Regions from separate parts of the Cellvibrio sp. 25HG11W-0 genome, predicted to be linked through region 3. Evidence: predicted binding sites of a transcription regulator. Region 3 holds the regulator's gene; each other region holds the start of a gene.
What was found. The regulator sigma-54, encoded in region 3, starts transcription at its own class of promoters, with help from an activator protein. The targets are predictions, from matches to a motif close to TGGCACANNNNTTGCNNT.
Positions count from the first base shown of each region.

Region 1: the regulator sigma-54 is predicted to act here: its motif matches at 5,263-5,280, upstream of flgF (flagellar basal-body rod protein FlgF).
Region 2: the regulator sigma-54 is predicted to act here: its motif matches at 4,005-4,022, upstream of AC0KUT_RS18480 (PEP-CTERM sorting domain-containing protein).

Region 1 is NZ_CM174230.1:2,382,979-2,390,277, forward strand. Features, by position in the region: gene AC0KUT_RS09980 (CheR family methyltransferase) at 1-607, shown strand, start outside; gene AC0KUT_RS09985 (hypothetical protein) at 604-771, opposite strand; gene flgB (flagellar basal body rod protein FlgB) at 908-1,309, shown strand; gene flgC (flagellar basal body rod protein FlgC) at 1,344-1,793, shown strand; gene AC0KUT_RS10000 (flagellar hook assembly protein FlgD) at 1,806-2,507, shown strand; gene AC0KUT_RS10005 (flagellar hook-basal body complex protein) at 2,627-5,074, shown strand; gene flgF (flagellar basal-body rod protein FlgF) at 5,340-6,083, shown strand; gene flgG (flagellar basal-body rod protein FlgG) at 6,144-6,929, shown strand; gene flgH (flagellar basal body L-ring protein FlgH) at 6,952-7,299, shown strand, end outside.
Region 2 is NZ_CM174230.1:4,400,432-4,407,730, forward strand. Features, by position in the region: gene mrcB (penicillin-binding protein 1B) at 1-1,253, opposite strand, end outside; gene AC0KUT_RS18470 (adenosine kinase) at 1,525-2,526, shown strand; gene AC0KUT_RS18475 (VOC family protein) at 2,636-3,034, shown strand; gene AC0KUT_RS18480 (PEP-CTERM sorting domain-containing protein) at 3,193-3,804, opposite strand; gene AC0KUT_RS18485 (CsgG/HfaB family protein) at 4,232-4,897, shown strand; gene AC0KUT_RS18490 (DUF4810 domain-containing protein) at 4,906-5,280, shown strand; gene AC0KUT_RS18495 (DUF799 domain-containing protein) at 5,277-5,942, shown strand; gene AC0KUT_RS18500 (tetratricopeptide repeat protein) at 6,044-6,505, opposite strand; gene AC0KUT_RS18505 (ParA family protein) at 6,558-7,299, opposite strand, start outside.
Region 3 is NZ_CM174230.1:3,839,854-3,847,152, reverse strand. Features, by position in the region: gene AC0KUT_RS16075 (HPr family phosphocarrier protein) at 1-203, opposite strand, end outside; gene rapZ (RNase adapter RapZ) at 207-1,076, opposite strand; gene ptsN (PTS IIA-like nitrogen regulatory protein PtsN) at 1,181-1,627, opposite strand; gene hpf (ribosome hibernation-promoting factor, HPF/YfiA family) at 1,749-2,039, opposite strand; gene AC0KUT_RS16055 (RNA polymerase factor sigma-54) at 2,155-3,780, opposite strand; gene lptB (LPS export ABC transporter ATP-binding protein) at 4,024-4,749, opposite strand; gene lptA (lipopolysaccharide transport periplasmic protein LptA) at 4,755-5,321, opposite strand; gene lptC (LPS export ABC transporter periplasmic protein LptC) at 5,308-5,916, opposite strand; gene AC0KUT_RS16035 (KdsC family phosphatase) at 5,974-6,510, opposite strand; gene AC0KUT_RS16030 (KpsF/GutQ family sugar-phosphate isomerase) at 6,568-7,299, opposite strand, start outside.

The DNA of each region.
Region 1 (7,299 bases), 1.5 Mb from region 3:
TTGGTTTCGCGATAATTATCCCTACGATAATTTAAAGGGCCACTTATTGCCGGAGCTAATGAATGGAGCCAATAAAATGTTTGGCCCTATACGTATTTGGTCTGCGGCTTGCTCGTCTGGGCAGGAGCCTTACTCGATTAGTATGATGGTGGAAGAGCACAAGCGACAGGCTGCGGGTAATAGCTCTCGACAGGTGCAGATAGTGGCAACAGATTTGTCATCCACTGTGCTCGAGCAAGCCCGCAAAGGCGATTATGATAAATTGTCGATATTGAGGGGCCTTTCACAGGAGCGCCAAGAGCGTTATTTTGATAAGCCGAGTCCTGATATTTGGCGAGCTAAACCGATTATAAAAGATCGAATTGACTTTCGGTCACTCAATTTAATGGACTCTTATTCATCACTGGGTAAGTTTGATATTGTGTTTTGCCGCAATGTTTTGATCTATTTTAATGCGGATTTGAAACGTCAAATTTTGCAAAAAATTCATGCATCGCTCAAATCCCAAGGTGTTCTTTATTTAGGTTCATCGGAGGGCCTGGCAGGAGCTGCTGATTTGTTTGAAATGGTGCGCTGTGAGCCGGGTATCCTTTATAAGGCTATCTAATCTTTCAGAATAAATTCGTTTTTAAAATACGACAAAGCCGAGCCTAGCTCGGCTTTGTCGTTTCTGACGCGCAGTTTTTTTTGAGGGCAAGGGGCTTTGTGGGTGAAAACCTGCATGGCAGTGAGGGCGGAAATAGTTTGCCGCCTTTTATGTTTTTCGCTCATGTAAGCTAAGTGAGTTATCTATTGGGTACACACTAACCCTATTTAAATCAATGGGTTAGGAATTTATTCTGTATTGGCATAACCATTGCAAATGTTTTATTAGCAATGATTAACGGTCAATAAGCGGAATCCTATTATGTCTATTTCTTTTGCAAATGCGCTGGGTATCCATGAGTCGGCATTACATTTTCGCTCTGAGCGCGCTTCTGTATTGGCGAATAACCTAGCCAATATTGATACACCAAATTTTAAAGCAAAGGACTTAGATTTTAAGCAGGCACTTAATCAGCAAATGAACTCCGGTAGTCATTTTGATGTGAATACCACCAATGAAAAACATATTGGGGGATCTAGTTTCGCAGGCACTGATGACGAGCTGTTATACCGCACACCGCAGCAGCCATCAATCGATGGTAATACCGTAGAAGATCAAATTGAACATGCTGAATACATGAAAAACACCCTGGCATTTCAGGCAAGCTTTCAGTTTTTAAATAGCAAGTTCCAAGGTTTACGCAGCGCAATTCGCGGCGAATAATTTCACTTTCCACTTATCTTAGGCGGAACGCACTATGGCACTCGGAACAATTTTTGATATAGCGGGTACAGGTATGAATGCGCAGAGTTTGCGCCTCAACACTACGGCGAGCAACTTGGCAAATGCGCAGTCTGCAAGCTCCAGTGTGGATGAAGTGTATCGCAGTCGTCAGCCAGTATTTGCCGCTATTCAGCAGGATGCCATACGCCAAGCCATGGGTGAGGGCGCCTACAGTCAAAATGAAGTAGATGCCAATGCGGGTGTGCAGGTATTGGGGATTGTTGAAAGTGATGCGCCTCTACAGCGTCGTTACGAGCCAGCACATCCAAAAGCTGATGCTGAAGGCTATGTGTTTTACCCCAACGTAAACCCTGTTGAAGAAATGACGAACATGATTTCTGCGTCCCGTTCATTTCAAATGAATGTTGAAGTGATGAATACGGCCAAGCAAATGGTTCAACGTGTTCTCACACTTGGTCAGTAAGGGGAAATCGCCATGACTATTGCCGGAACTACGACTACTTCAAGCGTTACGGACAATTTGAGTATTACCAAACGCCAGACCGCTAATACAAACAACAATGAGTTAGGGCAGGCAGCTTTTTTACAGTTGATGATTACTCAAATGAATAATCAAAACCCATTAAGCCCGCAAGACAATACTGAATTTGTTGCGCAATTGGCTCAGTTTAGCTCGGTTGAGGGGTTGGAGCGTCTTAACAAAAACTTCACCAGCTTTATGTCAAATAACGCCTTACAAGCCTCTTCTTTGGTGGGCCGCAATGTCAGTGTTGAAACCAATAAAAGTACTTTAGTTAATGGTGGCATAGTGTCGGGGAGCGTAGACCTAACCTATCCGACAACAGATTTGAAAGTCAGTATTTATGACGAAATGGGTTCGCTGGTGCAGTCAATTCCCGTTGGCACTCTCCCTCAGGGTGAGGCTACCTTTCGCTGGGATGGGCAGAATATAGAAGTGAATGGCAATCTCCTCGACTGGGATGCGGAAGGCTCCGCCGCCGCGGCAGGAAATTACCGCTTTGAAGTGAATGCTACGCAAAACGGTAAAAGTGAAGCCTTAGCCACATCCTTAAGCGCCAATGTTAATAGCGTTACCATTGGCGAGAATGGTGAATTAATATTGAATTTGGCAGGGGTAGGTGCTGTTGACGTCAAGTCTGTTAAGCAATTCAATTAACCGTAAAAATGTATCGATCTTTAAATTTTATCGTAGTGTTGGTTAAAAATATTTTTCATGAAATAACCTTGAAATGGTGAGCTGCAATTTTTCTGGGCAGTTAAACCTAGGAGTAGTATATGTCATTCAATACCGCGCTCAGTGGCATTCGCGCCGCCAATACCGACTTACAAGTCAGTGGTAATAATATCGCCAATGCCAGTACGATTGGTTTTAAATCTTCGCGTGCTGAATTTGGTGATGTTTATTCAAGTACACTTCTTGGTGGCGGCTCAAATACACCGGGGAGTGGCGTGACGGTACAGAATATTCGCCAACAATTTACTCAAGGTAATTTAAAGTTTACACAGAATGAATTGGATTTATCTGTTAACGGCGAAGGATTCTTTGTTGTTGAAAAAAATGGAGAGCGATTATTTACTCGCGCGGGAACATTCGGGCTTGATAAGGACGGCTATATTGTTCATGGTACAAATGCAAAATTACAAGGCTTTGCAGCAGATCCAGATGGAAATGTGAGCGGTGTATTGGGTGACTTGCGTGTTGATGTAAGTTCACAAGAACCGCGTCAAACGACCAATGTTTCTGCCTCCTATAATGTGAACTCCAATGAAAAGGTTCTTGAGACAACAGGCAGCCGTTTTAAAACAAATGGCACGGGCATAAGTAATGCCAATGTTGGGCTCAAGGTTGCTACGACCTCCACCGTTAATATCGATACCGCTGTTGCTTCAGCGGGCTCGCCACTCGTGATTGCGGCCGCACCGCCAACTGAATTTACATTGTCACGCACAGTGCCAGGAAATCCCACGCCACAAACCGTTAATATTATTATGGGTGCAGGCACTTATAATAATTTAACCGCAGTGGCGAATGAAATTAATAATAAAAATTTCAGCAAACCTACACCATTAAATATTCAAGCTTTTGTGGACACTGATGGGAAGTTAAAGCTGCGTGATTTATCTACGGGAGTAGCGTCTGATTTAGCTATTACGACAGTGACAGGCTCAAATTCATTAACCACCGCTGTAGATGCGATTACGCCTGCAAATATTACGGTAGGTGTGCCTCAGGTAACTAATAACTATTCATCTCATACCTTTGTGTTTCAAGGCCCAAACAATGCGTCACCGGTGACCTATATTAGTAAATCCGGAGCGGGCGCTGATAAAACGGCATCAGAGTTGAATGCTTTAGCAGGCGTTAGTGCCACGGCGCGCACCACGGCAACAGTATTAAAAGAAGTGCCAGCGGATCCAGGTCCTCCAGCTGTTGCGGCCAAACCATTTGAAAATAATACACAAACCTTCACGCTCAATGGCGTAGTGCTTACATCCTCAGCGCTACCTGATTTGACCGCAATGCGTGATGAAATTAATAAATTAAGTAAATCTACTTTATTTGGCATTACAGCCAGCGTCAATGAAACTACTGGTGACCTGGAGCTCGTTTCAGCAACAGGTAGAGATTTGGAGTTTTCATTTGGCTCTGCGGGTGATGCGGTAGGTGTTATAGGTAGCCAGGGTGTATTGCAGCAAATCGATACCATCACAACACCTGCATCGGTAGGTAGTGCCGTGAAGGTGGGTGGTGAAGTCACCATCACCATGCAGGAAGGTTATTCTATTACCAGTAGTCAGCCGACTACGCCGGTATCTGGGGGTATATTATTTGGTGCTATTGGTGATCCTACATTCTTCACCCCAGTGCCGATTAATGCTTTCGACCCTAAAGATCAAAAAACTTACAATCATGCTACTACCACACCTGTGTATGACAGCCTAGGTAATGTGCATTCAATGCGTCAGTTTTTCGTAAAACAGCCCTATGATCCTGCTGATACGTCTACCTCCGCAAATCATTGGAAGATGTATGTGCAAATTGACGGGCAGAATGTGGGGGATCCGGACCCAAGCTTGCCGTCTCCTGGCAATATTGTTCCCTCTATGGCGTCATTCAATGTGCACTTTACGCCTGATGGAACAATTAACGCGGCGATGACAGATTCGATCTTGATTTCTAACTGGACTCCGTTGGGAACAGATGGACTTCCAATCGGTGCTTTAGCCCCTTTAAATGTTTTACAGGGCGGCACTATTCCCGTTGCCGAACCACCTGCAAGCTCTAATTTTGTTATTGATTTAGACGGTAGTACGCAGTTCGGCAGTGGGTTTTCAGTTGAGCAATTAGACCAAAATGGTTACACCACAGGTCGTCTGGCGGGCCTTGATATCAGCAATACCGGTATTGTGTTTGCGCGTTTTACCAATGGTGAAGCGCAGGTGTTGGGGCAGGTGGCGCTTGCAAATTTTAGTAGCGTTGAGGGAATGAAGCCGACCGGCGATACTATGTGGGCGCAAACATTCGAATCTGGTGAGGCGATTATTGGTGCCCCAGGTTCGGCGCAATTAGGTAATATCACAGCAGGGGCAGTGGAGGAGTCCAACGTTGACTTGTCGGAGCAGTTGGTGAACCTGATTATTGCGCAGCGAAATTATCAGGCGAATGCAAAAACAATCGAGACGGCCAACGCCACTACGCAAACTATTATTAACCTTCGTTAATCTAGCAATTCCGAGCGGCAAGTGGCGGCAGCTGTTTGCCGCTCGGTGTTTTATGTTTTTCTACATTCTGCTGTTTATGTTTCTCCTGTCTCATTTGCCTCCCTTTATTCGCAACTAATCCTTCTTAAACACAATCATTTCAATCAGTTGGACATTATTCCTGCGTCTGCCGCCACGAGTGGCTGACTTGGCACCCCTCTTGCAAAACTACTTGTAACGGCAAATCTGCCAAAAAAATAGCGGTTAGTTTGTAGGAGAAATAATTGTGGATAGAGCGCTCTATATCGCCATGACTGGCGCCAAGCACAATACGCTGGCTCAAGCCAATCGAGCCAACAACCTCGCTAACCTCAGCACTACTGGTTTTCGTGCAGACTTTGAACAGTCGCGCAGCATGGGTGTTTATTACGGTGATGGGCAACCTACGCGCGCCTTTGCAATGACCGAGTCTCCGCAGTCAGATTTTCGCCCTGGCGCCATGATTGAAACGGGTAATGATTTAGATATCGCAATCCACGGCGATGGTTTTATTGCGGTACAGGCACCAGATGGCAGCGAAGCTTATACCCGCGCAGGTAATTTTTTAGTGGATGCGACCGGCATGTTACGCACCGGGAGTGGCTTGCCCGTATTGGGCGATGGGGGTCCTATAAATGTACCTGAAAATGAAAAAATTCAAATTGGGGCTGATGGCACCTTATCCGTTGTCGGCTTAGGCCAAGGGCCGGAGACAATGGTTGAAGTAGGGCGCATCAAGCTGGTAAACCCCGATGTGAAAGCGCTTGAAAAAGGTGATGACGGTTTGTTTCGTCAACGCGATGGCGAGCAGGCACAGGCCGCCGCCGAGGTTAAAGTTAAAAGTGGAATGCTTGAGGGCAGTAATGTCAATGCAATTGAAGAGTTTACGCAAATTCTCAGCCTCTCGCGCCAATATGAAATGCAAATTAAGTTGATGAAAACAGCTGAAGAAAATTCAGCAAGTTCTTCGCAGCTGTTACAGGTTAGTTAGGCGCTCATTTTTATTGCTGCGTTTATTGTTTGAGATAATTACTTTAAAGAGGTCAACATCATGCTCGCTTCACTCTATGTCAGTAAAACCGGGCTGTCGGCACAAGACAAACAACTCTCCACAATTTCTAACAACCTGGCAAACGCCAGTACGATTGGATTTAAGCGCGATCGCGCCATTTTTGAAGATCTGCTCTATCAAAATCAACGTCAACCCGGTGCACAAGAAACACAAGAAACACAATTGCCTTCAGGCTTACAACTAGGTACGGGTACGCGGGTCGTCGCAACACAAAAAGAATTTACCGAGGGTAACTTACAGGTTACCGAGCAAACCTTAGATGTAGCGATTGACGGTCGCGGTTTTTTACAGGTTTTGCAGCCCGACGGCACGATTGCCTATACCCGAAATGGCCAATTGCAAATAAATGGCGAGGGTCAATTGGTTAATGCGGATGGCTACATACTAGAGCCTGCGATTACCGTACCTGAGGGCGTCAATAAAATTACCATAGGTACCAATGGCAGCGTCAATGCATTCTCGCCTGGTGCAGCAGACCCACAACAGTTGGGCGATATCACGCTCGCAGACTTTATTAATCCTTCCGGTTTACAAGCGATCGGTGGCAACTTATTTGTCGAGACTGTCGCCAGTGGTAACCCTACACAGGGCACGCCTAGTGAAAATGGTATGGGTGCGTTGAAGCAAGGTATGTTGGAGAGTTCCAACGTTGATATAGTTGAAGAAATGGTCAACATGATTACGACTCAGCGCGCCTATGAAATGAACTCAAAAGTCGTTGCAACAGCAGATCAAATGTTGCAATTCATCACGCAGAATCTTTAATCGGAGTTTCGTCATCATGAGCATGAGTATCGCTAAGATGAAAGTTTTCGGCATGTTTATCGTGGTCTTGGTGCTAAGTGGGTGTTTTGCCTCTAATAAACCCATACCTAATGACCCTACTTATGCGCCTACAGTCGCAGCGAATATGCCTATACCGCAGCGCACCGACGGTTCACTCTATCAAGATTCTTATGGTTTAACACTGTTCAATGACCGTAAAGCACATTTTGTCGGCGATGTTATTACAGTTACCTTGAGTGAAAAAACAGTTTCAAAAAAATCCTCAGGTGTTGCTACGGGTAAAAAAAGTGGCGTTAATTTTAACGCGGGTCCGATATTAGGAATGACCCCAACTCTTAAAGGCAATGAC
Region 2 (7,299 bases), 560 kb from region 3:
TGCTGCACCATCGGCGATAGGGTCGTAAATATGCGCAAACCTTCGCTGCGCAAATCCGATTCCTTGTAGTCTTGGCGCAATTGACGTTTCACTAAATCCATAAACGCGGGATAGTTAGTGGAGCTAGACTGGCCGGGCGGCACCACACCCAAAGGCGCAGCCTGAGCAAGTTTTAATTGCTGCTCACTGATTAAACCCTCTTTTTGCATTACCCCAAGCACCACATTGCGGCGCTCTTTCGCGCGCTCTGGGTGACGCCAAGGATTGTAGTAAGACGCCCCTTTTACCAAGCCCACGAGCAGCGCAACTTCTTGGGTATCTAACTCCGCCAATGGCTGGCGAAAATAATGTTGGGAGGCCAATGCGAAACCGTGGATCGCACGCGCACCACTCTGCCCGAGAAACACTTCATTGACATAGGTTTCGAGAATTTCTGACTTACTGTAATGCAGCTCGAGGAGCACTGACATTATTGCTTCGGGAATTTTACGCGCGAAAAACTTTTGTTCATTAGTGAGGTAAAAGTTCTTCACCAGCTGCTGAGTCAGCGTACTGCCGCCCTGCACCACATCACCGCTGCGCGCATTAACCCAAGCTGCACGTAAAATCGCCGTGGGCGATACACCGTGATGTTCAAGAAAGTGCTTATCTTCAACCGCGAGCAGAGTTTCACCGAGCAAAGGGGGCAAATCTCCCAGCTGCACCAAGAGGCGATCTTCTCGATCGGCAGGATAAAAACCGCCAATCTCCTCTGGCTCTAACCGCACCAAAGGTAAATCAGCGCCCGCCATATCGCGCAGCGACGCCACACCACTATTATTTACCGCAACCACAAAACTGCGTGCGGGTTCGCGTTTATCCCAAAACTCAAACCCACGGCTGTGCACCCAATAGCTTGCGCCAACTGAACTTGCACTCACCTTTTTAACTACCTGACCAGGGGCTTTAAGCTGCGCTTCAAATCTGTAGCCGAGGGACTTCAGTTCCTGCTCCAGCAATTGCGGCGTTAATGACAACCCCTCATACAGTTCGAGTGGGCGAGCGTAAACACGCGCCGGTAGCGACCACTTTTTTCCTTCAAACTTATCGCGCACCACCACATCGAGATAAAACGACCAAATCAATCCACCCAAAAATATCAATAGCAGCGCATAAAACCCCCAAATACGGAGCAACGCCCAACCATGGCGCGAACCTGAAGTCGAACGTGATGAAGGTTGGCGCGGGCGATTAGTGGAGCGGCGTCTGGTCATAGGCAATTAGAATCTTTCAGTCATGTGGCCAAACCTAATGATTTGGCGAGAAATGGAAAAACAGGCGCAAGTGTACCTAATGAATAAGAAATAAATGAATCAGTTGCAGTAATAATTAAAATATCGGTGCTAAAAAATACCGTTTTCAACAACCGAAGCACAGTCACTCTTGGCGACTGAGAGAAAAAGGCAATCCTTCCTTTATAGAGCCGAGTGAATTTTGCATAATGCGCCCCACAATTGACGCAGGATCCTTCAGGGGCGAAACAGTATGAGCAAGCAATATCACATCTACGGCATAGGCGCGGCACTGGTCGATACAGAAATCACCCTTCGCGATGAAGACTTAATCGCCATGCAAGTAGATAAGGGTGTCATGACACTGGTCGACGAAGCACGCCAAGCGGTTTTAATGGATTACCTGCAAGATCACCTCGTCGCCTCTCACAAAGCCAGTGGCGGCTCAGCGGCAAACACCATTATTGCCGCCAGCTATTTTGGCTGCGACAACGTCTACTCATGCAAAGTGGCAGATGATGACAATGGCGCTTTCTATTTAGCAGATATGCAAGCCGCAGGCGTCACCACCCCGAAACACATAGCACCACCGGCAGGGATCACCGGCAAGTGCTTGGTGATGATAACGCCAGACGCTGAACGAACCATGAATACCTACCTCGGCATCAGCGAAACACTGTCAGTTACCGAACTAGACCCCGCAGCTGTTGCGCAATCTCACTACGCCTACATCGAAGGCTATTTGGTGACATCACCCACAGGTCGCGCCGCCGCTATTGAATTGCGCAAGCTCGCACAAGCTAGCAATACCCGCACCGTACTCAGTCTGTCAGACCCGGCCATGGTGCAGTTTTTCCGCGATGGCCTATTAGAAATGATTGGCTCAGGTGTAGATTTTATATTCTGCAACCGCGATGAAGCCCTCGGCTTTACCCAAACCGAAACCCTCGACGCCGCCTGCACAGCACTGCAGAACTACACCACGCAATTTGCCATTACCTGCGGTGGCGAAGGTGCGGTGCTGTTTGACGGTAAGGACATCATCAAAGTAGCGGCACAGGCTATAACACCATTGGATACCAACGGCGCGGGCGATATGTTTGCCGGAGCGTTCTTGGCTGCAATTACCCAAGGTAAAGACTTCCAAACAGCCGGACATTTTGCCTGTGCCGCCGCCGCGCAAGTGGTTAGTCAATTTGGGCCGCGCTTGAAACCAGAACAACATCAAGCGCTGCTGAACAAGTTTCTCGTTTAAAAAGCCATAAGCTGGGCAGTGCAAAAAGTTGAGCTAAACTATCAACTTGCACCGTCTAGCGGCCTGCGTGCGGGGCGCACAACTTAAACCAAAAAACTGTCAAACAGTCATGATTCCTACTACTTCCATTATGCGCATCGCGCGCCCTACAGATCAGCTTGCTGCTATTACCCAAATGTACATTCAAGGTTTGGGATTTATATTGTTAGCTGAGTTTAAAGACCATCAGGGCTTCGATGGCGCCATCATTGGCCATCAAAATCACAGCTATCACTTAGAATTCACCCACCACAGAGGCACTCAGGTCGGCGGCGCTCCCAGCCAAGACAACCTTATTGTTTTCTATCTTCCCAATAGCAGTGAATGGCAAAGCGCCTGCGCCGATATGCTCGCCGCAGGTTTCAAGGCCGTCACCGCCTACAATCCGTTTTGGGATATAGACGGCAAAACCTTTGAAGATGTTGATGGCTACAGAGTGGTATTACAACACCGCGTTTGGCCGCTGTAATTCACAAAGAGGAAGAGGTAAAGCGAGAGTGTAGAAATTTGCGGTCCTTGAAGCATTCGCAATAAGATCAATAACTTCATCATCTTGCGCTGAATTCAACGCCCAAAAACGCAAAAGCCGCTCCAAAGAGCGGCTTTTAACGAACAGCAAACCAGTAGTTATGCGCGTGCTTTTCTTCTCATAGCACCCATGCCCAGCAAGCCTACTAACAACAAGGCAAGCGAACTAGACTCAGGAACCGTAGCACCCACAACTGAAATACCATCTAAGAAGTTCCCGAGGGTACCGTTATCGGTAGTAGTAAAACGAATGGTGGTAGAGGCGGCATTGGCCACAAAACTGTTTACATACTGATTCCAAGTACCAACCACATGATCATCAATCAATGACGTTAGAGAACCTACGCTAAAGGTAAATGATTCATTGCTGCTAGTGCGCGCACTGTAAAAGAAAGACACATCATAGGTCTGACCAATAGCAGTCGCAAAGCTCTGGTATATAGAGAAAACGCCACCGGTGTAAGGATGCGCGTTTAACTCAGCATGCTGGTTACCTTCTGGCGCTACAACACCATTCAAGTGATTCCAGATTTCGATATTACTACCTTCCCAACCATTTACATTCGATGAGCTGAAAAAGTTCCAGCCACCGGGCGCTACGGCATTGTCTTCAAAGCCGCCATTAACGATCAAGTTTGCACTAGCAGATGCAGCCAATACCAAGCCCATCACAGCGCCGATAAATTTTAAACTAATTGCTTTTACTGACATAAAAAATTCCTTGGGATTATATTCAATGCCGACTAAAGAGTGGAGCGGCTTCTCCTTTCATACCTATGACAAAAAGAATCGCAGCTATATGCCACAAGCCAAAACGTCACCTCAATCGACACATTATAGTGAACTAGATCACATAAACAAGATGGAGCCGCAAATAAATAACGCCATTATGAGTGTGCCTTTGAGGTGCAATAACAATAGCCATGCCCTCCCTATAACGACCATTTTTATCAGCCAACATTGAGCCCCTTTTTTTACCTTGAGCACTCCTTCACCCGATTAGCGAGCCAAAGAGCTACCACCGAACTAAACCAAGTCTGCTAACATTCAGCCGCGCTTAAGCGGGCGCTACTAAGATTGGAGACTCAAAACCCTATCACCGGACAACTCCGCTTGTTAAACAACCTAAGGAACTACCATGAAACTGCACTTAACAGCCCTAGTACTCAGCTTGACAATGGTCGGTTGTGCCACCGAGCAATCAAGAACTATTGAAACACCCAAACCTATTCAATCGGTACAAGCTGCCTATAAAGGCGCTAAAAACCCAATTGCAGTGGGCAAATTTGATAATCGCTCCAGCTTTATGCGTGGCATCTTCTCCGACGGCATGGATCGCTTAGGCGGCCAAGCAAAAACAATTCTCATCACCCACCTGCAGCAAACCGGTCGTTTTAGCGTACTAGAACGCGATAACTTAAGCGAAGCCGCGCAAGAAGCAGGTTTTGCCAAACAAGCCCAAAGTATTAAGGGTGCTCAATATTTGGTGACGGGCGATGTGTCTGAGTTTGGCCGCAAAGAAGTGGGCGATCAGCAATTTTTCGGCATTCTCGGGCGCGGTAAATCCCAAATTGCCTATGCCAAAGTTAGCCTTAACGTTGTGAACGTCCTCACCTCAGAAGTGGTTTACTCCACCCAAGGTGCAGGGGAATACAGTCTCAACAACCGTGAAGTTTTGGGCTTTGGCGGCACCTCTAGTTACGATGCCACCCTCAACGGCAAGGTACTCGACCTCGCGATTCGCGATGCAGTAAATAAATTAGTAACCGATGCAGACGCTGGCGTTTGGATGACAAAACCATAAGGAATGTTATGAACTTTTATTACCCTAGCCCCAGCAAATTGCTGGGTGCATTAATGTGTATTTTACTCATGAGTGGCTGCGCCACTAAACCTAGCCTTTATGCGTGGGGGTCTTACGAAGAGCAAGTCTATGCGCGCTTCAAAGCAACCAGCAGCCCAGAGCAGCAAATTCAAGCGATGGAAAAAGACTTGCAAACCCAAGTGGGCAACCAGCCGCTGCCGCCAGGTTTTCATGCACACTTAGGCTTGCTGTATGGAGAAGCCGGGCGCAGCGGAGATATGCGTGAACAATTTTTATTAGAGAAGCAATACTTCCCCGAATCGACAAAATTCATGGATTTTTTGCTCGCCAAAATGGATAAAGCGCAAGGAGCTAAACCATGATGACCTATTTGACCCGCTTGAGCGCTGTCGTACTGACAATGCTCTGCCTAAGCGCCTGTGTCGCCCCGCCAAGCTACAACTACAGTGCGTTAATTGCAGCCAAACCAGCCTCAATTCTCGTGTTGCCACCCAAAAACTTATCGCCCGACGTTAATGCCACCTACGCAACACTCGCGCAAATGACGACACCTTTAAGCGAAACAGGTTACTACGTTATTCCGGTAGCCTTAATGGATGCAGCCTTTAAAGAAAATGGCGTATTTAGCGCAAACGATGCACAAAATATTGCACCCGCAAAACTACTCGATATTTTTGGGGCCGATGCAGCGCTCTATACCGAGATCACCGAGTACGGTAATAGCTACAAAGTGATTCGCGCTGAAACTGCGGTAGCCGCGCGCGCAACCTTGGTAGATCTACGCACGGGCATAGTGCTCTGGGAAGGCAACGCCCGCGCATCCAGTGCCGAGCAACAGCAAAATAGCGGCGGCGGACTCGCGGGATTATTAATCCAAGCAGCCGTTCAGCAAATTGCCAATAGCATTGTGGATAACTCCTACACCTATGCGGGCATCGCCAGCGACCGACTCCTAAGCCCGCGCCCTGCAGGCTTATTACCCGGCCCACGCTCACCGCTCTACGGGCAGCCAAGCAAGCATTAATTATAGATAAGACATACCAATCGTTAAGCCTGTACTTGCAGGCTTAACGATTGTCACGCCTAGATTAAATCGCACTTATTACCTGAGAGCGCGAATAGCGACTAATTCCCCACCAATACTTGCGCGCGCTGCAAACTTTGCTGCGTCTCAGAATCTTGCGGCGCATAGCGCAACCCCTGCTGTACAAACATTTTGGCTTTTTGTGGTAGAGCGAGCTGGATATAACTTTGCGCTAACACCAAATACAACTCTGCCGCGCGGCGATCAATGCGCAGGCCGCGCTCAGCGGTAGCTATGGCACTTTGGTAGTCCTGCGCAGAATATTGGCCGCGAGCTTGTTTGATTAGACTATCAACCGCCGAATTGCCAATGGGAACTGACGCAGGCGCAGCGACAGGCGTGGGTGGCGGTTCAACCGGGTTCACCCGCTCAGCAGGTTGAGTGCCCATGGGCGTTGGGGCGCTGGTAATCACCGGCTGATTATTAGGTTGTGGTTGGGTGGCACAACCCACCATCAGCAATACAAAGGCGACACAACTAAGGCGATTGAGCAAATTGAACATAACGGATTCCAGTTGTCATTTTCAGGGCGAAAATTAGCAACTGCCTGAACATCTAGTCCTTTGCAGCTGCCTTGAGTAACCGCGCGATTTCCTTCCACATCTCGAGATAGGCGAGCGCCGCGCGGCTGCGCTGATTATAACTGGTTAAGGGCGCGCGCCTAATGCCCATTTGCTCTACGGCAGCATCATTGGGGATAAAGGTCTTGAGCATGGGCAGAGGCATTTTTTTGCTGTTCTCTACTGCCTCAAAGTGAAGGCGACGGCGCATATCGACCTGATTAAAAAAACCGACGATACGCTTGGGGGCCGTTTTTTTATCTTTAAAGAAGTTCACCACCTGTTCCATGGCGCGCATCGACAAGGGGCTGGGAATCATAGGAATCAGGAGTATATCCACCTCTTGCAACAGCAACTCCACACTGACCGAGAGCGTGGGCGGGCAATCGAAAATCAAAATATCGGCTTTATCGGCCAAGGGCTTTAGCAGTTGCTTGAGGAATTTTTTATCTTGTTTAAGGCTGTCAAACTCCGCATCGAGGGCACGCAAACTGAGGTCGGCGGGAATGAGCATAAGGCGCGGATAGGGGCTGAGTAGTTCCAGCTCGCCAATAGCTTTGCCCTGACTAAAAAGGCTTAGAGCTTCGCGCTCGGTTACTGCGCCTGCAGTCCCACTTGCAATTCCGTCCGCGGCCTCATCCGGAGCAACAGGCTCAACCATAGGCTGACAAAACCAACTGGCCGCCGCTTGGGAGTCCAAATCCCAGAGTATGGTATTTTTTTTGGCCGCTGCCGCG
Region 3 (7,299 bases):
CAGCTAATTTCAAGTGCTGTGCCCATGCTGGCAGCAAGTAGCATGAGCGACATGACACTTTTGGCGTCTACCCAAGAGCCTGTGCCGCCATTCAGCCGAGCTTGCACCCGCGCTTGGTGTTGATTGGCGAGGGTGGCGAGCTTGGCGGCGGCGCGCGCATGGAGCCCTTTGCGATTAATAATAGGGTGAGTTTCAGTCAGCATGGCTTAGCTTTTTGTGTGTTTGTTAATGTCGCGATGGCGAACTTGCACATCGTGAAAGCTTTGATCAAAGCGCGCCAGCAGGCGCTCGCTGAGATAGACCGAGCGGTGTTGGCCACCAGTGCAACCTACGGCGATGGTGATATAGCTGCGATTGTTGGCTTGGTAGCGCGGCAGCCAGCGCTCAAGGTAGCGCTCTATGTCCTCGCGCATTTCGGTAACGGTGACCTGCTCTTCGAGGAACTCAATCACGGCTTGATCTTTACCCGTTAGCGGCCTTAAGTCGGAGCGCCAATGGGGGTTGGGCAGGCAGCGCGCATCGAACACGAGATCGGCATTGACCGGTAAGCCATGTTTGAATCCGAAAGATTCAAAGAGTATGGCCATAGTCGATTCAGCGCGGCCAACGATGCGTTCTTTGACCAGATCGCGCAGTTCGTGAAGGTTGAGGTGGCTGGTGTCTATGACTTGGTCAGCGGCGTCGCGAATGGGTTCTAACAACTGCTGTTCGGCACTAATTGCCTCTGCGAGACTGGTGTGTGTGTCACTCAGCGGGTGTTTGCGGCGAGTTTCGCTAAAGCGTTGAATCAGTACTGCAGGTTGTGAATCTAAAAAGAGTGTGCGAAAGGGAAGGTGTGCTTCTTTTAAGGTGCTGATCATTTCGGGGAAAATGTCGAGATCCTGCCAAGCATTGCGCACATCAATTCCAATAGCAAAACGTTGGCTATCGTCTTTGTGGATTTGAATTTGGGCAACGAGTGCAGGTAGCAGGCTTACAGGCAGGTTATCGATACAGTTAAAGCCCACATCCTCCAATACATGGAGTGCGGTACTTTTGCCGGAGCCAGATAAACCGCTCACTATTACAAGATGCATAGGGCTGTCCTTTTTAAAACTTCTTTTAAGACCGCTTTGGCGCTGTTTTAAATCAACCAAGTTACCGGAAAGAGTAAAGCGGCTGCTCGATGTAGGTTTGTGAATTAAGCAATTGCTGCTTGGTAGAGCGATTCGTCATCAGTCGCTGCACGCAGTTTTTGGCGATAATCCGCATCATTGAGTGCGCCCGCTAAGGCCGCTAAATTTTGCAGATGTTCGTCGTGTGCGTCTTCCGGCACCAACATAGCAAAGAGTATATCGACGGGTTGTGAATCTATGGCGTCGAAATCTATGGGTTCTACGAGGGTGATGAGCGCCCCGAGCGTGGTTGTGCATTTATCCACGCGGCAATGAGGTATGGCAATGCCGTGGCCTATACCTGTAGAGCCTAGGCGTTCGCGTGCCACAAGGCGGCGAAAAAGGTCGTCTGCATCAATGCTGGGAACGTCTTCGGCAATGGCATTGGCAAGTAATTCCAATGCGCGTTTTTTACTGCCGCCTTCGAGCCCGCAGAGAGTGCGGTTGGGACTGATGATGGATTGAATTTGCATAACATTGACGATGTGTGAACATCTCTCAGCAGGGATGGTTGCCCATCGGGGTTGGTACAAAACTGTTTTTGGGCCGCCCTAAATGCCGATTGTGTGGCGCTTAGGGCAGCTGGGCAACCGGCTAGCGGTGGCTGCGCATCTTTTCTTTGTGCTTAATTAACTGGCGATCAAGCTTGTCGGCCAATGCATCTATGGCAGCATAGAGATCTTCATGGGTGGCGTCGGCAAATATATCTTTGCCACTCACATGCATGGTCGCTTCTGCTTTTTGAATTAATTTATCCACCGAGAGAATAACCTGGGTGCTGGTAATGCGGTCATGGTGATGGCTAAGGCGCTCTATTTTGCTGGTGACGTAGTCTCTGAGCGCTTCGGTAACTTCCAGATGATGACCACTGATGTTTATTTGCATAGATACTTCCTCTAGGTAGACACAAAAGTGTTGTGCGAGCACAACCGCGCAAACATCCTTGATAAATTTGATCCAATCAAAATCAGTTTAAGACAGTTGAAATATACTGCCTTCGTTAAAGTATTTTCCGTTCGTTTGACGGTGGAATATTGAGTGACTCGCGATACTTGGCGATGGTGCGACGCGCTACTTGAATGCCTTGCTCGGCTAATAAGTCGGTAATTTTGCTGTCGCTTAGGGGTTTCTTTTGGTTTTCTGCGCTCACCAGTTTTTTAATGATCGCACGGATTGCCGTTGAAGAGCATTCGCCGCCGCTGTCAGTACTGACATGACTGGAGAAAAAGTATTTAAGTTCAAATATGCCCTGGGGGGTGTGCATGTATTTCTGTGTGGTTACGCGCGAAATGGTTGATTCGTGCATTTCTACAATTTCGGCAATGTCGTGTAATACCAGAGGCTTCATGGCTTCGGGGCCGTAATCGAGAAAGCCGCGTTGTTTTTCGACAATACAGCTGGCGACTTTGAGCAGGGTTTCATTGCGGCTTTGCAGGCTTTTCAAAAACCAGCGGGCCTCTTGCAGGTTATCTTTTAAAAATGTGTTGTCGGTGCTGGAGTCGGCACGCTTCACCATGGACGCATAGCCGGAGTTAATGCGTAGGCGCGGTGCTATATCGGGGTTGAGTTCTACTACCCAGCGCCCTTCGCGCTTATCGACAAATACATCGGGCACCACATATTCCGTGTCGCCGCTTTCAATGATATCGCCGGGGCGGGGGTTTAGGCCTTGGATAAGGCTGACTGCAATACTCAAATCCGCTTCTTTGAGCTTGGTGCGACGCATTAATTGGCGGTAATCGCGGCTGCCTAGCAGCGGCAGGTATAGCTTGGCAATCAGCTTGGCAGATTCTAGCAGTGGGGTTTTAGGGTCATATTGCTGCAGTTGTACCAGCAGGCATTCCGCGAGGTTTTGGCTGCAGACACCACAGGGGTCAAACTGTTGGAGGCGATGTTGCACGGCGACCACTTCGTCTAACTCAAGGTCGGTAAAGTCTTGCAGTAGGCCTTCGTAAATATCCTCAATGGTAATGGAGAGCATACCGCTCGGCTCTACCGCATCGATAATGGCCATAGCGACTATGCGGTCCGTATCTGACATGGGGGTCAGATTGAGCTGCCACATCAAGTGATCGTAAAGGGAGTCGGTAGCGGCGCGACGGCTTTCAAAATCATTGTCGTCGTTATCGTAGTTGCTGGAGGCGCTGGAGCTGGATGATTGATATACATCATCCCAGCTGGTGTCGACAGGGAGATCACTGGGAATGGATTCGTTCCATTCGCTAGCGCTCTCGCTAAAGGTGTCGCCCTCGCCAAAACCGTCGCCATCGCCGTAGAGATCGTTGTCGGGGGTGCTTTCGCTAAAGCTGTCTGCGCCTGCATCGGTAGAGCTGTAGGTATCGGTTAGCTTGTCGTTGAGGGAGAACTCATCATCGCTGCTGTTTTTTGTCTCGGTAGCAATTTCTTGCTTGCGGTCATAATCGGCACTGTCTTGCTCGCCCGTAGCTTGACCGCTATCTGAGCCTTCGAAGCCTTCTTCGACCTCTAGCATGGGGTTAGATTCTAGCGCCTCTTGAATCTCTTGTTGCAGATCTAGAGTGGAGAGTTGCAGCAGGCGAATGGCCTGTTGCAGCTGCGGAGTCATGGTCAGTTGTTGACCGAGTTTTAGCTGGAGAGATTGCTTCATTATGAGAACGACAAACCCTTAACGCAGGATGAAAACGAACATCGGATAGGTAGAGTTTAGACAGGGTTTGGCTTGCAAGCAATAAGGCTAAGCAATCTTTATGCCTAGAGTGCATTTTTTGATCATTGTCAAGTGGGAGTTTGCGGTGTTAAGTACAGTTAATTTGGGGTTAGCAATGAATGCGGGGCTTAGCTGAGTTGCCGAAAAAACACTCAGCTGGCCGCTATATAAGATTGGCTGATGTTATAGCCTGAAATTTTCGCCCAAATAGACTGCGCGCACTTGGCTGTTGTTTAACACGGTTTCGGGTGTGCCCTCGGCGATGATGCGGCCTTCGCTCACGATGTAGGCGGTCTCGCAGATGTCGAGGGTTTCGCGCACGTTGTGGTCGGTGATGAGTACGCCAATACCGCGATCCTTGAGGTGGCGAACAATTTCTTTAATATCGTTTACCGAAATAGGGTCGACCCCGGCAAAGGGTTCATCGAGCAAAATAAATTTGGGGTCTGTAGCGAGTGCGCGCGCGATTTCTACGCGGCGGCGTTCACCACCCGAGAGCGCCATGCCGAGGCTGTCGCGAATATGGGTGATGTGAAATTCTGCCAGCAGTGACTCGAGCTTGGCGAGACGCTGTTTGCGGTTCAGGTCGCTGCGGGTTTCGAGAATCGCCATGATGTTGTCGGCGACAGTCAGCTTGCGAAAGATTGAGGCTTCTTGCGGTAAATAGCCGATGCCTGCGCGCGCGCGGCCGTGAATGGGCAGGTGCGTAATATCTTGGTCATCGATATGGACGCTGCCCATATCGGCGGGTACTAGCCCGGCGATCATGTAGAAACAGGTGGTTTTCCCCGCACCGTTTGGGCCGAGCAGGCCGACGATACTACCGCTGTTGACGGTGATAGATACATCTATAACCACTTTTCGTTTTTTGTAGCTTTTTGCGAGGTTTCGGGCAAACAGGCTGGCCATAGCAATTAGTTTTTCACGTCAGATTTTGGTGGGATTACAATTTCAATGCGCTGATTATTGCCGCCTTTGGTGTTGCCGGCAGCTTTCATAACTTCTTTTACGAGATCGTAATCAATCGTTGGGCCGCTCATGACCGCGCCATCTTGTTCGAGCGAGGCGTTTTCTACCAGCAGCAGATGTTCTTTGTTAGGCGTGTAGGTAATGCTATTGGCTGATGCGGTAATCACGCCTTGAGCGGCTTCAGGCTGCTGTTGGAAGCGCGCTGGCATGCCAGTGGCGAGCATTTTTTTTACGGAGCTATCAGGATTGGTTTGGATAATTATTTTGTCGGCGGTGATTACTAGCGAGCCCTGCTGAATTTGCACGGCGCCAGTATAGGTGGCGATCCCGTTCTTTTGATCGACGACCAAGCGATCAGCGGAACCGTGAATGGTTTCATTTTTGTCACTGGGCAGCGCTAGGCTTTGGCTGCTAAATTGACAGCTAATAATCAGCAGTGCAAGGGTGGCAAAGCATTTAGCTCTAATCCTTAGCGCCGTGGGAACATATAAAAAGGGTTTAGCGAGGTTCATAAACGGCTTTGACCTGAGAGATTAATTCAATACGGCTTTCGTTCAGTTGTGCATTCATGCCGACTGCATCTATCTGACCTTTGGCGCTGCGCATCTTAACAGCTTTGTCTGTTTCGGCGAATTGCTCTTTGGGGCGCATGCGCAATTCGCTGGTGGTGATTTCAATCAGCCCGCGGCTGGTTGAGGTTTGTTGAATCACAACATTGTCGATGAGGCGCAATACTTGGCTGTCATTTTCACTGCGGCCTAATGCTGCACTCATATGCCAAGGCTCGGGCGTGTCGCTGCCATAAAATTCCATTTTGGGTTCGGTGATGAGGGTGAAGTCTGCAGCTGAGGGTGTTGTAGGGTCTGGCTGAAAGTGCGTCACCAGTGGTGTGGTGAGCTGAAAGTGCACGCGACCTTGATCATCGAACTCGCGTGTTTGTAATTCGCGCATATAAAATTGCGGGAAGCTGGAGCCGTCGGCAGTATTGTTATTTTGCAGGTCTTCTTTGGGTTTAAGTACTAGCAAAAAGAAACCCAGTAACAGCCCAACTAATAGCCAGGGCACAGGAATGTAGTGGTGGAGCTTATTAATACTGCGCATCAACATGGGTGTTCCAGTGTCGGTTGGTTTATCTGCGGGTTTTAGCGGTCGCTCAGTCTTTAATTACGGGCTGGGCGGCAAGTAATGACTGAGTGCGGCGTTAAAAGTGCCCTGTGCTTGCATTAATAAATCACAGGCGGCACGCACTGCACCTTCGCCTCCTCGCTCTTTAGTTTGCCAATGGGCGCGTTCAGCCACGCTGAAGTGTGCGTTGGCAACTGTGAATGCCAGCCCAACGCGGGTCATTACGGTGAGGTCGGGCCAGTCGTCGCCCATGAACGCAATGTTTTCTAATTCCATGGGGTGTTCTTGCAAAATCTCTTGCAGGGCTTCCCACTTGTCTTCGCGACCTTGCACCAAAATGGTAATACCTAAATCGGCGGCGCGACGTGCGACCAAATTGCTGGTGCGACCGGTGATTATGCCTACTTGCACGCCAGTTTTTTGCAGGGTTTTAATGCCTTGGCCATCGAGCGTGCTGAAGGATTTAAATTCTTCGCCCTGATTGCCAAAAAACAGGCGGCCATCAGTCAGTACGCCATCGACATCTAAAAGTAGAAGTTTAATGCGCGCAGCGCGGGTTTGCAGTTCGGGATTCATACTTATTTTGATCCTGTATGTCGTTTCTTAGGGACGAAGATGTTCAGGCAAGATTACTTAGATAATGCCAGCGCGCAGTATGTCGTTAATTTTCACAACACCTATTAGCTGTTGCTGCTCATCAGTCACCAGAAGCACATTGATTTTTGTTTCCTCCATGACCCTTAAGGCTTCGGCGGCGAGCATGGTGCTGCTTAGCGTTTTGGGGTTGGGGTTCATCAGCTCGTTTACCTTGGCGATGCGAATATCTATGCCCTTGTCGATACTGCGGCGCAAGTCGCCGTCGGTGTAAATGCCGAGCAAGCAGTTGTGCTCGTCCATGACAGTGGTCATGCCAAAACCTTTGTCGGTCATGACCATCAATGCTTGAGAGAGCGATGCATCGGGTGCGACACGCGGAATGTCGGCACCGGTGTGCATTATGTCGCTCAGACGCATAAGCAACTTGCGACCGAGGGCGCCACCGGGATGTGAGAAGGCAAAGTCTTCTGCGGTAAAACCGCGCGCTTCCAGCAGCGCTATGGCGAGCGCATCGCCCATTACCAAGGTGGCAGTAGTGCTGGAGGTGGGCGCGAGATCAAGCGGGCAGGCTTCGCTGACGACGCTGATATCCAAATTGACTTCAGCGACCTCCCCCAGAATAGAGTGGGGCTTGCTACACATGCTGATAATTTTAATACCGGCGCGTTTGAGCAACGGCAAAATGGACACTATTTCGCTCGAGGTGCCAGAGTAGGAGATGGCCAAGACCAGATCATCTTTGGTGATCATCCCAAGGTCGCCGTGATT